DNA from 4 places in the Streptomyces hesseae genome. Region 3 is predicted to be linked to each of the others. Evidence: riboswitches for the same ligand, from Rfam matches in the RefSeq annotation. Region 3 holds a riboswitch; each other region holds the start of a gene.
The links. Region 3 has a riboswitch for cyclic di-AMP ahead of RM609_RS14235 (M23 family metallopeptidase). Riboswitches for the same ligand answer to the same signal wherever they lie in the genome.
Positions count from the first base shown of each region.

Region 1: linked by a shared signal. The riboswitch ahead of RM609_RS06200 (transglycosylase family protein) and the one ahead of RM609_RS14235 (M23 family metallopeptidase) in region 3 are both predicted to bind cyclic di-AMP.
Region 2: linked by a shared signal. The riboswitch ahead of RM609_RS02420 (C40 family peptidase) and the one ahead of RM609_RS14235 (M23 family metallopeptidase) in region 3 are both predicted to bind cyclic di-AMP.
Region 4: linked by a shared signal. The riboswitch ahead of RM609_RS20815 (M23 family metallopeptidase) and the one ahead of RM609_RS14235 (M23 family metallopeptidase) in region 3 are both predicted to bind cyclic di-AMP.

Region 1 is NZ_JAVRFI010000003.1:45,921-49,211, forward strand. Features, by position in the region: gene eno (phosphopyruvate hydratase) at 1-1,135, opposite strand, end outside; gene RM609_RS06200 (transglycosylase family protein) at 1,398-2,144, opposite strand; cyclic di-AMP (ydaO/yuaA leader) riboswitch at 2,149-2,331, opposite strand; gene RM609_RS06205 (transglycosylase family protein) at 2,591-3,291, opposite strand, start outside.
Region 2 is NZ_JAVRFI010000001.1:648,409-651,699, forward strand. Features, by position in the region: gene RM609_RS02415 (carboxylesterase/lipase family protein) at 1-1,235, opposite strand, end outside; gene RM609_RS02420 (C40 family peptidase) at 1,327-1,800, opposite strand; cyclic di-AMP (ydaO/yuaA leader) riboswitch at 1,805-1,957, opposite strand; gene RM609_RS02425 (endo alpha-1,4 polygalactosaminidase) at 2,204-3,136, opposite strand; gene RM609_RS02430 (spherulation-specific family 4 protein) at 3,133-3,291, opposite strand, start outside.
Region 3 is NZ_JAVRFI010000007.1:200,575-203,865, reverse strand. Features, by position in the region: gene RM609_RS14240 (M16 family metallopeptidase) at 1-1,012, shown strand, start outside; cyclic di-AMP (ydaO/yuaA leader) riboswitch at 1,238-1,392, shown strand; gene RM609_RS14235 (M23 family metallopeptidase) at 1,406-2,209, shown strand; gene RM609_RS14230 (GntR family transcriptional regulator) at 2,401-3,117, shown strand.
Region 4 is NZ_JAVRFI010000013.1:166,298-169,588, forward strand. Features, by position in the region: gene RM609_RS20805 (DEAD/DEAH box helicase) at 1-9, shown strand, start outside; gene RM609_RS20810 (PP2C family protein-serine/threonine phosphatase) at 198-1,415, shown strand; cyclic di-AMP (ydaO/yuaA leader) riboswitch at 1,555-1,691, shown strand; gene RM609_RS20815 (M23 family metallopeptidase) at 1,702-2,916, shown strand; gene RM609_RS20820 (MFS transporter) at 3,064-3,291, shown strand, end outside.

The DNA.
Region 1 (3,291 bases), on a different contig from region 3:
CGACGGCCAGGTCGGCGATGGTGACGTCCTCGGTCTCGCCGGAGCGGTGGGACATCATGCACTTGAAGCCGTTGCGCTGGGCCAGCTCGACGGCGTCCAGGGTCTCGGTCAGCGAGCCGATCTGGTTGACCTTGACCAGCAGGGCGTTGGCGGAGTTCTCCTCGATGCCGCGGGCGAGGCGCTCGGGGTTGGTGACGAACAGGTCGTCACCGACGAGCTGGACCTTGTCGCCGAGCTTCTCGGTGATGGTGTTCCAGCCGGCCCAGTCGTCCTCGAACAGCGGGTCCTCGATGGAGACGAGCGGGTACGCGGCGACGAGCTCCGCGTAGTACTCGGTCATCTCGGCCGCGGTGCGGTCCTTGCCCTCGAACTTGTAGACGCCGTCCTTGAAGAACTCGGAGGCGGCCACGTCCAGGGCGAGCGCGATGTCCTGGCCGGGGGTGTAGCCGGCCTCCTTGATGGCCTCGAGGATGAGGTCGAGGGCCTCGCGGTTGGAGCCCAGGTTCGGGGCGAAGCCGCCCTCGTCGCCGAGGCCGGTGGACAGGCCCTTGCGCTTCAGGACGGCCTTGAGGGTGTGGTAGACCTCGGTGCCCCAGCGCAGGGCCTCGGAGAAGGACTCCGCGCCGATCGGCGCGATCATGAACTCCTGGATGTCCACGTTGGAGTCGGCGTGCGAGCCGCCGTTCAGGATGTTCATCATCGGAACGGGCAGCAGGTGCGCGTTCGGGCCGCCGAGGTAGCGGAAGAGCGGCAGGTCGGACGCCTCGGAGGCGGCGTGCGCGACGGCCAGGGAGACGCCCAGGATGGCGTTGGCGCCCAGGGAGCCCTTGTTGTCGGTGGCGTCCAGGTCGAACATGGCCTGGTCGATCAGGCGCTGCTCGGTGGCGTCGTAGCCGACGAGCTCCGGGCCGATCTGCTCGATGACGGCGAGGACGGCCTTCTCGACACCCTTGCCGAGGTAGCGCTTGGGGTCACCGTCGCGGAGCTCGATGGCCTCGAAGGCGCCGGTGGAGGCGCCGGACGGTACGGCGGCACGGCCCGTGGAGCCGTCGTCGAGGCCGACCTCGACCTCGACCGTGGGGTTGCCTCGCGAGTCGAGGATCTCGCGAGCTACGACGACGTCGATGGACGGCACGAGGGTCTCCTTCGTGTGTGTCTGGAGTTCTGCAGCACGAGCCTAACGGGCCCCGGAGCATGCGCCCGCCCTTGCCCTGTCACCCGCGCCGAAAATTGGCACAAACGCCGAGATCCCCGGACGAATCGTCGGTGTGTTCGCTCAACGAGCGACCGGCAGAACGAGCGGAGCCCCGCTCCGATGCGGCTCGGGGGGAAGTCGCATCGGAGCGGGGCGGTCGCTCGGCCGGCCGGGGCCCGGTGGGGTCCCGGCCGGCCCTTGCTCAGCGCAGGTGGAGCTGCTGGCCCGGGAAGATCACGTCGGCGTCGGGCACGATCTTCTTGTTGAGCTCGTGCAGCTTCTGCCAGCCGCCCTGGACCTTCTGGGACGCGGCGATGGTGCCGAGGGTGTCGCCCGCCTTCACCTGGTACTCGCCGTCGCCCTTCTGGACGGTCCGCGGGGCGGTCTGCTTCGGCGCCGGGGCCTCGTCGTCGGAGTCGTCCGACTCCTGGACCGGCTTGCTGCTGTGCTTGCCCTGGGGCGCGGCCTCACGCTTGCTGCGGTCGGCGTGGGCCTTGCCGTAGGCGCCGGAGGCGGACTTCGTGGACTTCTTCGCGACGTAACCGCCGTCGGAGTCGTCGGTGTCGACGTTCGCCTTGGCGCCGCCACTGGTGAGGCCACCCTCACCGGCGCAGCCCCAGGCGCCCGGACCCTGCATGGCGAGCAGGCGCTCGGCGGTGGCGATCTGCTGGGACTTGGTGGCCAGGTCGGCGCGCGGGGCGTACTGCGTGCCGCCGGCGGCCTTCCAGGAGGAGTTCGAGAACTGGAGGCCACCGTAGTAGCCGTTGCCGGTGTTGATGTGCCAGTTCCCGGTGGACTCGCACTGGGCGACCTTGTCCCACGTGGAGACGGAGGCGGCGTTGGCGGAGGTCGCGACCATCAGAGGGGCTGCGACCGCTGCGCCGGTGACGCCGGCGAGCGTGACGATGCGGACGGCCTTGGACGGACGACGGTGCTTGCCCTTGGACATAAGTCGGTTTCCTCACCGACGCCTACGAGGTGAGCTGTCGGGTTCGGGCTGTGAGTTCGCCCGGCCCGGTGCGCTTTCGCGTTCCGGGCTTCACCCCAAGCCGTCCCGTTCCTTCGGCCATTGGCCTTGGGACCGTTACGGCGACTTACCTTGGTTCCCCCGCTCCTGCCTACGGCGCTTGCGCGACGACTCCCCCGGCCGCCGGCAGGATTCGGCGTGCGGCCGTGGTGCTCGCGGTGGCGAGCGGTGACGACGGTAATCACAGGCGGCCGACGGGTTCAAACCCCACTTTTCAGCCACCGGCGGCCGGAGTTAGCCCCAGAAACTTGACGTTTCCGCAGGTGAGAGGCCATTCGAGCAAAACGGATTTGAGGCATCCGACGGGTCGTCAACGAGACCCATGTCTCACTTTCGACTGGAACGGACATTCGCCTCGAACCGGAGCGCTACTGCTTGATGTCAAGCCTCTGACCAGGACGGATAAGGTCCGGATCGGAACCGACTGCTTTTTCGTTCTTCTGATACAGCGTCTGCCAGCCTCCGGCGACCGAGTGCTGCTCGGCGATCGCTGACAGGTTGTCACCGGGCCGCACGGTGTAGTCGTTGGCGGCGGGCAGGTCCGTCCGGCCCTCGCCGCCCCGGGAGGGCCGCTGAGCATCGCCGGAGGGCGACGGGTCGCCGCGGTGCCGGCCCGTTCCGGAGGGCGTTCCGGCATCGCCGGGAAGCGGCGAAGCGGAAGGCGAGGATCCCGTTCCGGGGGTGTCCGAGGGCGTGTTCGCCGGGGTGTTCGAGGGGCTGCCGACCGGGGCCGTCGGGATGGCGGTCGGATCGGTCGACGCGCCGGGGGTCGTACCCGTCGTCGGCTGCCCCGACGGGTCCTTGCGGTGCTTGCCCGGGGAGGTGTCCGGGGACGGGCTCGTCGAAGCGGACGGGGTGCCGGAGGAGTCCGGGGTGGGTGAACCGGACGAGCCGGGCGCGGGCTTGTGCGACCCGGAGGACGGGGCGGACGGCGCGGGCGACGTGCGCTCGGGAGCGGGCAGGTTGCCGCGCCCGGGCGTACGCGGGCGGACGGGCTCCGGCGCTGCGGAGGACGACCCGTCACCCGGGTCCACCTCCGGCGCCTTGTCCTCGCCCTGGGCCGCCTCGC
Region 2 (3,291 bases), on a different contig from region 3:
ACGTCGAGCCCGTGGGCGGCGCCGAGCGCCCCGCCCAGGACGGGCGCGGGCCGGCGCAGCTCGTACAGGTACGCCGTACCGCCGCCGGCGGTGTGGGCCTCGGCGAGGTGGAGCGAGGGCATGCGGAACAGGACGTCGCTGTGGACGGTCTCGAAGAGTTCCACGGGGGCGGCGTCCGGGTAGGCGGCGCGGTAGGCCCGGGGGCCGTCGGGGCCGGGGGCGAAGGCGGTCAGCACCGCGGCCGTGTCCTCGTCGGTGACCTTGTCCCGGCCCCCGCTCATCACCAGGAACGGCCGGAACTCGTCGCGGGTGTGACCGGTCAGCAGGTCCACGCCGCTCGCCCGGCCGTCCGGCAGGACCGTCCAGGGCGTCTCCGGTACGAGGTCGCCGTCCACCACGACGGAGAACGGGGAGCCGGTCCGGGCCAGCGGACCCCAGCGGTCGGTCTCGGCGGGCAGCCCGTACATCATCGGGGTGATCGCCTCGGCCAGCCGCCATGGGTCGATGGTGGCGAGTCCGGCCGCGGTCGGAGTGGTGCCCAGCCGCCCGGCGAGCTCGGCGGCGAGGCCGGAGGCGAGGGCCGGGGTGGTGTAGAGGCCGGGGACGGACTGGGCGATCGCCCGGCGGAAGAGGCCGGCGGCGCGGGGCACGGCCAGCAGGGTGGCGATCGAGCCGGCGCCGGAGGACTGGCCGGCGACGGTGACCCGCGCGGGGTCGCCGCCGAAGCCGGCGATGTTCTCCTGGACCCACTCCAGGGCCGCGATCAGGTCGAGCAGCCCCCGGTTGGCGGGGGCGCCCTCCAGCTGGGCGGAGGCCTCGGCGCCCACCCGGTAGTTGAGGGTGACCACGACGAGGCCGCCCTGCCGGGCCAGGAGCCCGGCGTCGTAGAGCGGGTCGCCCGCGTAGCCGGAGACATAGCCCCCGCCCAGGATCCACACCAGTACGGGCAGTCCGGAGCCGCCGGGGTCCGGCGACCAGACGTTCAGGGTGAGCCAGTCGTCGCCGGTGGCCGTGCCGGTCGCGCCGACCGGGCCGGACTGCGGGGGCGGCGGGCCGAACTCCGCCGCGTCCCGCACCCCGTCCCAGGAGTGCGGCGCGGCCGGGGCGGCGAAGCGCAGTGCCCCGACGGGCGGCCGGGCGTAGGGAATGCCCCGGAAGACGGCGAGGCCGCCGGTGGTGCGGCCCCGTACGGTGCCCTGGGCCGTGGCGGCTTCCGGGCCGGTGACGTCGCTCATCGTCGCTCCCTCCCCGCGCCCGGAAGCGGCACCCCCGTGCGCGAACGCGGATGTCGGGCGGCCCGGGTCACGGACCGCCCGATCGGGGAGCCTAGTTGACGCGTCCGTACCAGACGCTGCCGGTCCAGATCTTCTCCTGACGGACCGTGGCGCCCGGCTTGGGGGCGTGCCAGATCTTGTTGCTACCCGCGTAGATCCCCACGTGGTAGACGTTGCTGCCCGAGTGGAAGAAGACCAGGTCGCCGACCTGGCGGGAGCCGCTGGAGATGTGCCGGGTGCGGTTGTACTGGTCGGCGGCCACGCGGGGCAGGCTCTTGCCGACCTTCTTGAACGAGTACTGGGTCAGGCCCGAGCAGTCGAACCGGTTCGGGCCGGCCGCGCCGTACTGGTAGGGGGAGCCGGCCTTGCCGGCGGCGACCCTCAGGGCCTGCTCACCGGGTGTGGCCGCGGAGGCCTCGGAGGCGAGGCCGGGGACGAGCACCGATGCCGCCAGCGTGGCGGCGGTGACGGCGGAGGCGGCGCCGGCCCGGGATATGAGAGCGGGTATGCGAGGCATAGCAGACATGCCGAAGCCCTTCGACATCCGCCTACGAAAGATGACCTGTCGGGTTCGGGCTGCGAAGTTGCCCGGCCGGATTTCCCGGCTTCACCCCAAGGACCACCGACTTCGTGATCCGTACCGCTTGGGTCTCCCGCTCCTGCCGATCCATCAATTCGATGCCGCACCCGGGACGGCGGCAGGACTCGGCGTCCGCCCGGGTGGCCCGCCATGGTGACGGGATCTTGTGTTCGGTGAGAGATCCTGCACCATGAATCATTCAAATCCGGTACCCGGGCGGCCATCTGTGAACTTCTTCACTTCGGGAGCAGACCCGGAACCGCGCTCCGCGCGCCCCCGCCGAACTGGCCCTAAACCCTTGTTTCCATGGGTACTTGCAGCATGGAACGAGTAATTCCGGGAACGCCGTTCAGCAGGGCTTGCGCCAGGCGTCCAGCTCCAGCTTCTTCTGCATCGAGCTCAGCCCGAGCCGGCGCGCAGTGGCGCAGAACTCCCCCGTGGACAGTTCGTATTCGACATGGAAGACCGCTTTGTTATGTTTCACGAAGGGGGTGAGCTTCTCGCACTCGTCGTACTGGGCGCACTGCTCGTTCACCGCGAAGTCGAAGACGTCCACCAGCTGCGGGATCTGGTCCAGGTCGTTCTTCAGCCCGATGGCCAGGCCCCGCTCATGGGCGAGATCCGCCAGCATCCGGTTGAAGGCCAGCTGGTGGTCGGCCGTCAGCGGAAAGCCGGTGGAGTTGCGGAATCCCTCGGTCAGGTCGGGTTCGACGGCGTCGAATCCCTTCTGCCGGCACATGTCCATCCGGGCCGCCATGAGCGGCCGCAGGGTGTCGAGACGGCGGATGTCGAACCATTTCTCGCCCTTCCATCCCTTGTTCTTGTTGCCGAGCAGGTTCTTCGGGAATTTCCCCTGGTCGGGCCGGAAGTCCTCCCAGGCGCCGGCATTGATGTAACAGATCGCCTTCCGGCCGCCGGCATGCAATTGGGCCACGGTTTCGGCCGAATTCTCGAAGCCGTCGATGTCATAGACGGGGGCGTCCACCGAGGTGTCGGCCTTTCCGTCCAGCTGCCACTGCCAGCGGGTGCCCGGGCGCGGCTGCCAACGGGCCGCGGCCGGTGGCGAACCCGTGGCCGTTCCGCCGGGTGAGGCCGAACCACCGGGTGAGGCGGAGGCGTCCGGCGTGCCCGAGGCACGCGGGGTGCCGGAGGCGTGGGGGGCCGCCGTGGCGCCTTCGTCGTCCCGGTCCGGCCCGTCGTCGTCGGCGGGCGACGCGGAGCAGCCCGCCAGGACCAGCAGCAGCGCGGCGCACAGCCCCGCGCGGACGCGCCACGCGCTCATGCCGTGCCCCCCGCCGCGAGACCGGCGGCCGCCACGGGCACCGAGCGCCAGGGGTTGGCCCCCGTGCCCGGCACCGCGCAGTGGACCGCTGCACCGCGCGCCCCCGCCGTACGGGCCACTTGTCCCTCCCGCCCCTCGGGCACCCCGTGCACCAG
Region 3 (3,291 bases):
GCTCGCCGACGCCCTGCGCGCCCCGGCCTTCCCGGACAGCGAGATCGAGCGCCTGGTCGACAACCGCCTGGACGAGATCCCGCACGAGCTGGCCAACCCGGCCCGCCGGGCGGCCATGGCGCTGGCCGCCGAGCTCTTCCCGGCCGACTCCCGGATGTCCCGCCCCCGTCAGGGCGCGCAGGAGACCGTCGAGCGCGTCGACGCCGCGGCGGTCCGGTCCTTCTACGAGGCCCATGTCCGCCCCGCCACCACCACCGTGGCGATCGTCGGCGACTTCACCGGCATCGACCTCGACCGGACCCTGGCGGAGTCCCTGGGCACCTGGACCGGCACCACCGTCGAGCCGCTGCCCGTGCCGGCCGTCACCGCCGACGACACCGGCCGCGTCGTCATCGTGGACCGGCCCGGCGCCGTGCAGACGCAGCTCCTCATCGGCCGTACCGGCCCCGACCGGCACGCGAGCATCTGGCCCGCCCAGATCCTCGGCACCTACTGCCTCGGCGGCACCCTCACCTCCCGCCTGGACCGCGTCCTGCGCGAGGAGAAGGGCTACACCTACGGCGTGCGCTCCTTCGGCCAGGTGCTGCTCTCCGCCCCCGACGGGACGGGCACGGCCATGCTCGCCATCAGCGGCTCCGTGGACACCCCCAACACCGGCCCCGCGCTCCAGGATCTGTGGACCGTGCTGCGCACCCTGGCGGCGGAGGGCCTGACCGAGGCCGAGCGCGACGTCGCCGTGCAGAACCTGGTCGGTGTCGCGCCGCTGAAGTACGAGACGGCCGCGGCCGTCGCCGCGACCTTCGCCGACCAGGTCGAGCAGTACCTGCCGGACGACTTCCAGGCGCGGCTGTACGAACGCCTCGCGCAGGCCGGCACGGTGGAGGCCACGGCGGCCGTCGTGAGCGCCTTCCCGGCCGACCGCCTCGTCACCGTCCTCGTCGGTGACGCCGCCGAGATCGCCGAGCCCGTCAAGGCCCTGGGCATCGGCCCGGTGACGGTCATCCCCGCCTGACGGCGACTCACCACCCCGGCGCGGCGGCCACGCTGCGCCGGGGCAGCGTTGGCGCATGGGTCCGTTGTGACCCATGCGCCTCGCTTATGTCCGCTTTCAGGCGGAGGTTGCATGTTGGTCGTGTGGCGTACGTCATAAAACCCCACTTCTGTTTGCTGTTCGAATCTGACGCCGATTAGCGTCAGGCCCGGCAGCCCGCCTATCGGAGCCGCGACCGCGGCCCCCGGGCAGCCATCGCCGAGTTCCCGAGGCGCGAGCCGAGGGGAGCCGGGGACCCAAACGTCCCTGGGGTGAATCGGGCCCCTCTCACGAGGGATCCGTAGGAGACCTTCCTGCTCCGAACCCGTCAGCTAACCCGGTAGGCGAGAGGGAAGGAAAGGAACAGCCGCAGACATGGCGTTCACCCGTGCCACCGGGAAGCACCGTCGTCCGAGCCGCGCCGCGCGCGTCAGCGCCAATGTGGCGGGCATAGCCACCCTGACGGCCGCCGGCGTCGTCGCCGGTGTCGCCGCCCCGGCCTTCGCCGCCTCCGACGACGCCCAGCGCCCCGAGGACACCGGCCTGACCCAGGCCGTCGTCATCGGCGACGTCATGGCCGAGCACGTCGACGCCCAGGCCGAGTCCCAGCGCAGCGCCGCCGACGAGGCCGCCGCCCGCCTCCAGGCCGAGGAGAGCGCCAAGCAGAAGGCTGTCCAGGCCAAGCAGCGTTACGAAGAGGCCAAGCGCAAGGCCGAGGAGGAGCGCGCCGCCAAGGAGAAGGCCGCCCGCGACGAGGAGCGCAAGCGCCTCGGCACCTTCGTGAGCCCCATCGACGGCTCCTACGTCTCCACCGCCTACAAGGCCTCCAGCGGCCTGTGGTCCTCCGGCAGCCACACCGGCATCGACATGCACGCCGAGACCGGCACCTCCGTCCACGCGGTGGGCATGGGCACCATCGTCGAGGCCGGCTGGGGCGGCGCCTACGGCAACAACGTCGTCATCCAGATGGCCGACGGCACGTACACCCAGTACGGCCACCTGTCCTCCATCGACGTCTCCGTCGGTCAGTCGGTCACCCCGGGCCAGCAGATCGGCCTCTCCGGCGCCACCGGCAACGTCACCGGCCCGCACCTGCACTTCGAGGCCCGCACGGCCCCCACCTACGGCTCGGACATCGACCCGATCGCCTACATGGCCGCGCACGGCGTCAACCTGTAACGACGCGCGACGACTTCCGAAAGGCCCCGGCCCCAGGCCGGGGCCTTCGTGTTGGCCAAAAAATATCCATGAAGCGGCGGCACCATCGGAAAACGCCCGGGATTGCCATAGAGTCGCCGAACGGACGTCAATCGGCCGTGCTGCAGGGGGATTGAAGCATGAGGCGGAGGTAGACCCATGCGGGGCCGTACGTGAGCGGCGACGGCGAAGGGCCGCGCGAGAGCCGTCGTATTTCCACGCACGCGGTGTGCACCGCCATCCGCGACGACATCGTCTCCGGCGCTTTCCCGCCGGGCAGCCGGCTCATCGAGGAAATCCTCGCCCGCCGCTACGGCGTCTCCCGGGTGCCCGTGCGCGAGGCGCTGCGCACCCTCGCCTCCGAGGGCTTCGTGACCACCCGCCGGCACGCCGGCGCCTGTGTCGCCGAACCCACCGAGCGCGAGGCCGCCGACCTTCTCGACATCCGGGCCCTGCTGGAGCCGCTGGGCGCCGCCAAGGCCGCGCAGCGGCGCTCCGAGGCCCATCTCAAGGTGTTGCGGGGCCTGGTCAGGCTGGGTCAGGAGCGGGCCCGCGCGGGCCGTTGCGCCGAACTGCGTCAGCTCGGCGACTGGTTCGACGAGACGCTCGCCCAGGCGTCCGGCAGCCCCTCGGTCGCCGGGCTCCTGACCCAGCTGCGCCGCAAGATCGCCTGGGTGTACGCCCCGGGGCCCGTGGTCCGGCCGCTGGAGACCTGGGAGGCGTGCGGGGCGCTGGTGGACGCGGTGGCCCGCGGGGACGTGGAGCGCGCCCGGGAGCTGGCCGCCGTACGGGCCGGCCGTTCACCCGGTGAATTCCTGCTGCGGCGGACCGGCGGCGACCGCGTCCATCCGCCGAAACAGCCCGTAAACACGGCGGGCGTCCGTTCTTAACAAGGGCCCGCTATTCCTGGAGGAATAGCGGCCGGGAATTCGTGGCGGTCCCCGGCCGGAGCACCGCCGTGCGCGTCTGTGGAGAGCGGCGCGCACGGCGTGTGAAAAGCCCGTGGGCGCGGCCGTGATGCGGCCCTTGGGCACGGCCGCGGGATACGCCCCTGGATACGGGCC
Region 4 (3,291 bases), on a different contig from region 3:
GCGTCCTGAGGCCTTGCGGCCCTGAGGGCCCTGACCTCCTGAAACTCCGACGGCCCCGAGGCCCCGGCCAGCCGGCCGGGGCCTCGGGGCCGTCCGGCCGGGGCCTCGAACGGCGTAACCCCGTTCGCCCGGCCGTACCCCGCCCGCAAGGGTGGACGGGTACGGAGCAAGGGACGTCGGCCGGTCAGGAGCACACGGTGGGGAAGCGAGACGGGCTGCCGCCCGGGCCGGATCCGCTCTGCGAGCCGCTCCCCGGGCGGGTGACGTCGGTCGTCGTCGCCCGCTGCCTCCCCGCCGCCGTCGTCATCGGCGGCATCGCTTTCGACGTCCTCACGCCCCCCAAGTACTCCTCCGCCCCCTTCTTCGTCTCCGCGCCCCTCGTCGCCGCCCCGCTCCTCTCCCTCTTCGCCACCCTGCTCACGGCGGTCGTGTCCCTGGCGGCGATGGTCACGCTCTCCCTCTCGCGGCAGGCGCCGGAGATGGGCGAGTCGGTGACCGAGGTCGCCACCGTCCTGATCGTCGGCGCGCTCGCCGTGGGCATCAACCGCGTCGTACGGCGCGGCCATCTCCGGCTGGCGTCCGTGCGGAGTGTCGCGGAGGCCGCCCAGCGGGCCGTGCTGCCCACGCCCCCGGCCCGGATCGGCGGGCTCCGCGTGGCCGCGCGCTATGTCGCCGCGCAGGCCGACGCCCGGATCGGCGGCGACCTCTACGCGGTGCAGGACACCCCGTACGGCGTCCGCGTCATCGTCGGCGACGTACGGGGCAAGGGGCTCGGCGCGGTGGAGGCGGTCGCGATCCTGATCGGCGCGTTCCGGGAGGCGGCGGAGCAGGAGCGCACGCTGGAGGGGCTGGCGGTGCGGCTGGAGCGCGCGCTTCAACGGGAGGGCGCACGGCGCGCGAACGTCGATCAGGCCGAGGGGTTCACCACCGCCGTCCTGGCCGAGGTCCAGCCGGGCGCGGGCGCCCTGCGCATCGTCAACCGCGGCCATCCGCCCCCGCTCCTGCTCCATCCCGACGGCACCGTCGGGGACACCCACCCCCGAACGCCCGCCCTGCCGCTGGGGATGGAGGACCTGGGCGCGTGGCCGGACCGGGTGGAGGAGTGGGAGTTCCCGGTGGGGGCGACGTTGCTGCTGTTTACCGACGGGGTCACCGAGGCCAGGGACGCGGCCGGGGCGTTCTATGACCCCCAGCCACGGCTCCACGGCAAGCAGTTCCGCAGCCCCGACGCCCTGCTGGACTCCCTCGCGGCGGACGTGACCCGGCACGCGGGCGGGCGTACGGACGACGACATGGCCCTGCTCGCCATCCGGCGGATCGACGGCAGGCTCCGTACCGCTCCCATCACCCACAAACGTCCCCAGGTCACCGCCCGTACCGTGCGCCTGCGATCTCCTCAGATCCATAACGACTGACGAACTATCAGAAGTAAGCGCCTTATAAAGAGCCCCAACGCGCCTGCTGGATTCACCCTTTCGGCTTGGAATCCAGCCGCTCTGTCTATTAACGTTCGATAACGCAGCGCGGTCGTTGCAGCCGTCGCAGGGGCGGTGCCGTGCGCCTTCGCCGAATCCCGCGGGCGGAACCGGGGAACCATCATTTGGGGTGAATCGGGCCCGAACGCAGGCCTGTAGGAGACCTTCCTCCTCCGAACCCGACAGCTAACCCGGTAGGCGAACAGGAAGGAAAGGAGTCGCCCTCGTGGCGTCCAACAGCTCCGACAGCTCCGCGTTCGATGGCAGTCCGTACGACCCTCCGTACGACCCTCCGTTCGTCCCCGCCTACATTCCCCCTTACGAGCCGGATCCGGCTCCCGAGGCCGTCGTCCCCGCCCCCGCGCCCCGGGCGGCGGGCGACGAGTGGGTCCCCGGCGAGGAGCACCCGGCGGCGCCCGTCCGCGGCCGGCACCGCGTCGTCAAGCCGCGCGGCGGCACGATGGCGCGCAGCGGGGCGGTGCTCGGCGCCGGAATGATCGCGGCGGTCGGCGCGGGCGGCATGGCCAGCGCCCAGGACCGCCCGCAGGCCTCCATATCCATGCCGGACCTGGCCCAGAGCATTCCGGTCGTCGGCTCGTTCATGGCCGACGGTCACGAGCAGGGCGGGCAGCGGGCCGTCGAGGCGCAGCAGGCCCCCGTCGAGACGGTACGTACCGTGCGCGACACCGCCGACGCCGGCGAGGTGCTGCGGGCCCGCATCCTCCAGCAGGCCGAGCACCAGCAGGGCGCCGCCGAGGCCGAGGCGCAGGCGCGAGTGGCCCAGGCCGCCGCCGAGCAGCACCGCAAGGCGGCGGCGGAGAAGGCCGCGGCGGAGAAGGCCGCGGCGGAGCGGGAGTCGGCCGAGCGCGAGGCGGCGGACGCGAAGGCGGCGACGTACGAGGCCGCGCAGCGGGCCGCACAGGAGGCGGCCGGCGGTGGGGCGGCGACGGACGGATCGGCCGGATCGGCCGGATCTGCCGACTCGGCCGGAACCCCGGAGCGGCACTCGACCGGATCGTCCACCTCCGCGCATCGCGGCGCCGGCGGATCCTTCACCCTCCCCGTGGCCTCGTACACCCTCACCGCCGGCTTCGGCCAGGCGGGAAACATGTGGTCCGCGAACCACACCGGCGAGGACTTCGCCGCCCCCACCGGCAGCCCGGTGAAGGCGGTCGGCGGCGGCACCGTCACCCAGGCGGGCTGGGCGGGCGCCTACGGCTACCGCATCGTGCTGACGCTCGATGACGGGACCGAGGTCTGGTACTGCCACCTGTCGTCGATGGTGGTCACGTCGGGCAAGGTCGGCACGGGCACGGTCATCGGCCGGGTCGGCGCGACCGGCAATGTCACCGGCCCGCATCTCCACCTGGAGGTACGGCCGGGTGGTGGCGCGCCGGTGGACCCGCTGTCGTGGCTGCGGGGCAGGGGCCTGGAGCCGTAGCGAGCGGGCGGGCCGAGCGGGTGGACCGAGCAGGCGGGGGCGCCGGTTCGGCAAGCCGGGCAGGGCAATCAGGTCATAGCGACCCCAGAACCACCCGATATCGGATATCCCGGGAATGTTCTGTGTGCGATCGGGAAATCAGATGACGTGACGACCACCGCGACGATCACCACGTCCGTGCCCGCCCGCCTGGACCGGCTGCCCTGGTCCCGGTGGCATTGGACCGTGGTGATCGGTCTCGGCACGGTCTGGGTCCTGGACGGCCTGGAGGTCACGGTCGTCGGCAATATCGCCGGCCGTCTCTCCGAGCAGGGCAGCGGATTGCCGATCACTTCCGGCGGGGTGACGGGAGTGGCGGCCGCGCTCTATGTGGCG